DNA from 2 places in the Nesterenkonia halobia genome. Region 2 is predicted to be linked to the other one. Evidence: riboswitches for the same ligand, from Rfam matches in the RefSeq annotation. Region 2 holds a riboswitch; the other holds the start of a gene.
The links. Region 2 has a riboswitch for thiamine pyrophosphate ahead of ABD652_RS13400 (ECF transporter S component). Riboswitches for the same ligand answer to the same signal wherever they lie in the genome.
Positions count from the first base shown of each region.

Region 1: another riboswitch for thiamine pyrophosphate. It lies ahead of ABD652_RS03930 (FAD-dependent oxidoreductase); the one in region 2 lies ahead of ABD652_RS13400 (ECF transporter S component).

Region 1 is NZ_BAAAYG010000003.1:248,909-252,302, reverse strand. It holds gene ABD652_RS03945 (macrolide 2'-phosphotransferase) at 1-611, shown strand, start outside; gene ABD652_RS03940 (cation efflux transmembrane domain-containing protein) at 631-1,413, opposite strand; gene ABD652_RS03935 (ArsR/SmtB family transcription factor) at 1,413-1,772, opposite strand; TPP riboswitch at 1,901-2,007, shown strand; gene ABD652_RS03930 (FAD-dependent oxidoreductase) at 1,999-3,360, shown strand; gene thiS (sulfur carrier protein ThiS) at 3,367-3,394, shown strand, end outside.
Region 2 is NZ_BAAAYG010000016.1:25,047-28,440, reverse strand. It holds gene ABD652_RS13410 (hypothetical protein) at 1-762, opposite strand, end outside; gene ABD652_RS13405 (DUF4235 domain-containing protein) at 1,002-1,274, opposite strand; TPP riboswitch at 1,440-1,563, shown strand; gene ABD652_RS13400 (ECF transporter S component) at 1,682-2,335, shown strand; gene ABD652_RS13395 (ATP-binding cassette domain-containing protein) at 2,332-3,394, shown strand, end outside.

The DNA.
Region 1 (3,394 bases), on a different contig from region 2:
CCGGCCGTCCCGGGCTCAGCGTCCTCGAGGGCGAGCCGCAGTGGCATATGGACCCGGAGTCGCTGAGCTATGCGCGGTCGCTGGGCCGGCTGCTCGCGGAGCTGCACGCCGTCCCGCGGGCCGAGGTCGAGGCCGCCGGCGTCGAGATCTGCGAGCCCGACGAGGTCCGCCGGCGCTGGCGGCAGGACGTCGAGACCGTCGCCGAGGAGTTCACCGTGGACGGGTCGCTGCTGCGCCGCTGGCGCACCTGGCTCGACGAGGACGCCCTCTGGCCGCAGCGCTCGGTGATGACCCACGGCGAGCTCTATCCCGCGCACACGCTGATGGGCGAGTCCGGCGAGATCACCGGGGTGCTCGACTGGACCACCGCCCGCGTCGACGATCCCGGCCGGGACTTCATGCACCAGTTCGCCCTGGCCGGCCAGGACGTCTTCGCCGAGACCGTCGCCGCCTACGAGGCCGCCGGCGGGGCCGTCTGGCCGCGGCTGGCCGAGCACTGCCACGAGCTCTGGGCCGCCGGCCCGGTCGGCTATGCGAAGTTCGCCCTGCAGTCCGGCGACGACCACCACCGCAGCGCCGCCGCGGCGCTGCTCGACCCCGACGGCGACTGAGCCGTCCGGACGCCCGCGTTCAGCGCCGTCGACTCCGCGACTCCGGGGCGGCGGGCGCGCAGCAGCCGTCCGCGCAGCCGGCCTCCGGTGTCTCGTGCTCTGCGCCGTCGTCGTGCTCGAGCATCGCGCCCAGCGGCGTGCAGCACGCGTCGCCGCGCCAGGCCTCCACGCCCTCGCGGAGGGCGACGGCGGCGATGACCAGTGCCGCGATCGGATCGGCCCAGCTCCATCCCAGCGTGGAGTTGAGCACCAGCCCGACCAGCAGCACTGCGGAGAGCCAGCTGCAGATCAGCGTCTGCTTCGAGTCCGCCACCGCCGAGGCCGAGCCCATCTCGCGGCCGGTGCGGCGCTCGACCCAGGAGAGCAGCGGCATGATCGCCAGGCTGAGCGCGGCCAGCACGATCCCGACGGTCGAGTGCTCCGGCTCGGCGGCGCCGAGCAGCGTGCGCACGGCGTCGACGCCGACGACGAGCGCCAGCCCGACGAAGGAGGCGGCGATGACCCGCATGGCGGTGCGCTCGCGGCGATGCGGATCGGCGGCGGAGAACTGCCAGGCCACTGCGGCGGCGGAGAGGACCTCCACCGTCGAGTCCAGGCCGAAGCCGATCAGCGCCGAGGAGGAGGCCAGCCGCCCGGCGGCGATCGCCACGACGGCCTCGACGACGTTGTAGGTGATCGTCGCGGCGACGATGAGGCGCAGGCGGCGCTCCAGCAGCCGCCGGCGGGCCGGGGCCGGAGCGGCCGCCGGCGGCGCGGCGCCGGTCGGGGCCGCGCGCGGGGTGGAGGAGGGCGTCTCGCTCATCAGCAGGTGCACGCTCCGTCGGCGCAGCAGCACGCGGGGTCGACGGCCAGGGTGAGGTCGAGCAGATCGGAGAGCGCGGCGGTGAGCCGCGCGTCGGCCAGCCGGTACCAGGTCCGGCGGCCCTCCGGGGCGGCCTCGACCACGCCGCAGCCGCGCAGGCAGGAGAGCTGGTTGGACATCACCTGCCGGGAGACTCCGAGCATCTCGGCGAGGTCCGAGGGGCAGGCCGGCCCGCGGCGCAGGGCCAGCAGGATGCGGGCGCGGGTGGGGTCGGAGAGCGCGTGGCCGAAGCGGGCCAGCGCGGCCGAGTGGGTCAGCGTCGCCGTCTCGGCGTCCTCCGCGTTCTCTGCGCTCTGCACCGTCTCCGCGGGCGCCGGACGTCCCGGGCTCGCCGGATCGGGCATCGTCAGGGTCTCCATGCCCCCGACGATACACGATGCCGTGTACTGAATCATGGGGTCGCGGGCCGCGGAGGACTACACTGGGAAGCGACATCCGTGGGAGCCCGGGCCGGCCGGGCTGAGAGGGCGACGCCGCCGACCACTCGGACTCGATGCGGATCATGCCGTCGTGAGGAGGAGATCAGTGGGCGTCACCGTCGTCGGAGCAGGCATCGTCGGCCTGCTCACCGCTTGGAGACTGCGTCGCGAGGGCCATGCCGTCACTCTCGTCGCCCCCGACGTCGGCCGCGACGCCACCTACGCCGCGGCCGGGATGCTGGCCCCGATCAGCGAGGTCCAGTACGGCCAGGATCGGCTCTACCCGATCATGACCGCCTCCCGCGCCGAGTACTCTGAGTTCCTCGCCGAGCTCGCCCGCGCCGTCGACGCGCCGACCGGCTGGCGGGAGAACGGCACCATCCTGCTCGCCGCCGACCGCTCCGACCGCGACGCCGTCGCCGATCTGGTGGGCGTCCAGCAGGCCCACGGCATGGAGGTCGAGCCGATGACCTCCTCAGTGCTGCGCCGCCGCGAGCCCGCGCTGGCGCCGGGCGTCTCCAAGGGCTGGGACGTGCCCTCCGACCATCAGGTGGACCCGCGGCTGCTCACGGGCGCGCTCGCCGAGGCGCTGGCGGCCCCGCTGGACCCGGCCGCCTTCCCGGAGGCCGGTCCGGCCGCGCGGCAGCTCCGCGAGACGGTGGTCGCCCTGGAGCGCGACGACGACGGCGCGGCCGGTCCGGCCGCGCCCCGGTACCGGCTCACCCTGGCCTCCGGTGAGGAACTCGTCGACGAGCGGGTCGTGCTGGCCCCGGGGCTGGGCTACGGACGGATCGCGGGCATCCCGCGGCGGCATCCGCTGCCGCTGCGGCCGGTCCACGGTGACGTGCTGCGCCTGCGAGTCCACTCCGACCAGCTGGCCCCCGGCGAGGAGCAGCTGATCACCGCGACGATCCGGGCGATGGTCCGCGGCCGCAGCGTCTACCTGGTCCCGCGCGGCGACGGCGGGATCGTCGTCGGCGCCTCCTCCCGCGAGGACGGTATGGCCGGCACCCGCGCCGGGGCGGTGCAGGAGCTGCTCGACGACGCCGCGACGATCCTGCCGGCGGTCAAGGACATGGAGCTCGAGGAGATCACCACCCGGGCCCGGCCCGGCACCCCCGACGACATCCCGCTGCTCGGCGCGCTCGACGACGAGCCCGGCGTCGTCGTCTCCACCGGGTACTCCCGGCACGGCATCCTGCTGGCCCCGATCGGCGCTCGGCTGGCCGCCGCCCTGGTGGGCCCGCCGAGGTCGGACGCGCCGCGCGCCGCGGAGCTCTCCGCCGCCGACGCGGCGCTGCTGGCCTCGATGGACCCGGCCCGCGCGACGCCCGACGACCCCTCTGTCCCCTCTGACCCCTCCGAGCCCCATCCCGTCGGCGCGCCGGACGCCTCCGGCGAGCCCGCCGCGGCGGGAATGTCGCCGGGCCCGACACCTGTTCCTCCCACACCTGCACAGAAGGGTTGAGACTTCATGCCCACCGTGACCATCAACGACGAGG
Region 2 (3,394 bases):
CTGCGCGTCGACGACCCACTCGTTGACCTCGGGCTCGGGCAGGCCGGCCAGCATGATGGCCACGCGCAGCCGCGTCTCCTGCGGAGAATCCGCTCCGGGGCGTGCGAGCCCGGCGGCGCGGCGCACCCGTCGGATCCCGCGGCTTCCGGCCTTCGACTGCACCGCGGCGAGGAGGTCCTCGGACGCGGCGACCGCGACACCGGGTCCCTCGAAGGCGATCCTCGGGCTCCTGAGCAGCGCGTCGGCGGAGACGACGGCCTCGACCAGCGACTGCGACGCCGCACGATCCGCCCACGTCCAGGCGGGCGTGGTGACCGGGATGCCGGCGACCTCGGTGATGAACTCGCCGGAGATGTCGGCCCGGTGCGGCACGATCAGTCCTGGTCGTCGGATTCGTCCGCCGTCGCGCGGCACGGTGAGGTGGTGGGGCGCCCGGAGCCGCTCCTCCCAGAGCCCGAGGAGTGCGGCGGCGGTGCCATGGGTCGCCACTCGGGCGGTCCCGCGGGTCAGGCCCTGGAGCAGCGCGATCTCGCGGGCGTCGGGATGGGCGGAGTCGTCAGCTCCGCGGTACACGTCGGTGGTCAGCCGCTCGACGGTGCGGTGGTACCGGCCGCGGCGCAGGTCACGCGGAGCGAGTCCTTCGTCGTCGAGGAGCTGGGCCCGTGTGCGGCCGGCCGTGCCGGCGCGGATCGGTGCTCCGCGCCGGCGGTCGCCGAGGACGAGGTCGTCTGTGGCCGAGGGGTCGGACGGGGAGGGAGACATGGCCCCATCCCAGAGGGCGGCTCGCGCTCCCGCCAGCGCTGCGGGGGTCGCTGTGGATGACGCGGCGCGTCGTGCCGCGGGGCTTGGACGCTGTGCAGGAACCTGCCGCGTCCCGCCTCGGCTCCTACGTCATCGAGTGGCCGCCGGTGACGAGAGTTCTGCGCCTGACGAGGGGATCGGCGGCCGATTCCTCGTCACCGGCGGCCACTCGACGCCGGGCAGGAGCCGCGGGACGAGTCTCAGACCTCCGAAGGGTCCTGATAGGCGCCCTTGATCTTGCGCATCGAGGCCTTCGCCCCGCGCTGGGAGAGGACCTGCACCCCGGCGGAGAGCGCCGCGGAGCTCACCGCGAAGATCAGCGCCTTCTGCAGCGAGATGTCCTCGTCCTCGGAGCTCTTCGGCGTCTCCTCGCCGGTGGCCTGCTTCCACGCGAACTCGAAGGCCTTCGTGGCCGCGAAGCCGCCGGCCAGCGAGATCCCGGTGGTCAGCAGCTTGTCCATGATCTTGTCCATCGGCACTCCTCGCCGTTCGGTCTCTGTGCGCACCCGGCCGACGCCGCGCGGACCGCGGGCGGTCGACCTCGCCCCCAGCCTAGCCCAGCCGTGGCAGGCGTGGTCATCGTCCCGGCGACCTCTCCCCGCCGCGCCGGGCGTGGGGTACGGTGGTCCACGTCATTCGAGACACGACAGGGGAGCGCCCCTCGGCACGCACGTGCCGGAAGGCGCTGAGAGTGGGCTGAAGGCCCAGACCCTCGAACCTGATCAGGCCAGCACCTGCGAAGGAAGTCGAGACTCGTCCTCGGATGCCGGATCGCCGACGACGGCGGCACCCGTCCGCACCTCTGCGGATCCGCCGCGCCGTCGCCTCCGGCTCTCTCCTGCGTGCTCGTGGTCCATCACTGTCACGACCAGGGAGCATCATGAGCAGCACCGCCGCATCGACGTCAGCCTCCGGGGCGATCCAGGGCGCGAGGACCGCGCGCTGGTCGGTCTCGGACATCGTCGTCGCCTCCACCCTCGCCGTCGCCGCCGGCGTCATCTTCTGGGGATGGAACCTCAGCTATCAGCTCGTCGGCGGCCTCTTCGCCGCGTATCCGCCGGCGGCCACCATCGTCCACGGCATGTGGCTCTTCCCCGGCGTGCTCGGCGCGCTGGTCATCCGCAAGCCCGGCGCGGCGATCTACTGCGAGCTCGTCGCCGCCGTCGTCTCCGCCCTGCTGGGCTCCCAGTGGGGGCTGACCGTGCTGTCCTCGGGCTTCGTGCAGGGCCTGGGCGCCGAGCTGGTCGTGATGGCCTTCCTCTACCGCCGCTTCACCCTCGACGTCGCCGTGCTCGCCGGCGCGCTCTCGGGCTTCTTCGGCGGAGCGACCTACCACTGGATCATCCCGATGTACGCCTATGCGCCGCTGGAGACGTTCGTCCACATCGGCTGCTTCGCCCTCTCCGGGGCGATCATCGCCGGGGCGCTGATGTGGACTGCGACCCGCGGGCTGGCGGCGACCTCGGTGCTCGGGCCGCTGGCCTCCCGGCGGGCCCACCGGGAGCCCGTCGTCGGCGCCGGAGCGGGCCGATGAGCGCGACGTCGACGCCCCGGGAGACCCTCGACGGCGCCCGACGCGGGACGGCGCCGGGCGTCTCCGGGCCGTCCGGGTCGCCCACGTCCCGCGCGTCCGACGCCTCCGTGCGCCCGGCCGGCGTCGAGGTCCGGGCGGAGAGCTGGACGTTCCAGCACGCCGACCGTCCCGCTCCAGCGCTGGCGGACCTGGATCTGCACCTCGCCCCAGGGGAGAAGGTCCTGCTGGCCGGCCCGTCGGGCGCGGGGAAGTCCACGCTGCTGCACGGGCTGGCCGGGGTGCTCCACGACGAGGACGCCGTATCGGCCGGCACGCTGCGCCTCGACGGCGCGGCCCCCGACGCCGCCCGCGGCCGGGCCGGGCTGATGCAGCAGGACCCCGAGTCGCAGGTGGTGCTCTCGCGGATCGGCGACGACGTCGCCTTCGCCGCGGAGAACCTCGCCGTGGAGCGGGAGCAGATCTGGGTGCGGGTGCGCGAGGCGCTCGACGCCGTCGGGCTGGGCCCCGGCATCGAGGGGGCGAGGGCCGACGACGTCGCCGAACAGCTGCTCGACCACCCCACCGCCGAGCTCTCCGGCGGGCAGAAGCAGCGCCTCGCGCTGGCCGGGATCCTGGCGATGCGCCCGGGGCTGCTGCTGCTCGACGAGCCGACGGCGAATCTCGACCCGGCCGGCGTCGCCCAGGTCCGCGACGCGGTCCTCGCCGCCGCCGCGGCCACCGGGCCGACGCTGGTCGTCGTCGAGCATCGGCTGGGCGTCTGGGCCGAGCACTGCGACACGCTGGTCGTCCTCGAAGCCGGCGGCGGGGTGCGCCGCCGCGTCGACGCCGCCCGGGTCGCCGACGACGAGCCGCTGCGCGAGGAGCTGGCGGCCATGGGGCTCTGGGTCCCCGATCGGCCGCCGCAGCTGCCGACGTGGTCGCCGCGCCGCGGCGTCGCCGAGGACGGACCGGCGGGGGTCGCCGACGAGGCGCTGCTGTCCGCCGCAGGACTCGCCGTCGGGCGCACCGCCCCGCACCGGGCCCCAGGCGCGGGGCGACGACGCCGTCGAGGACCCGGCC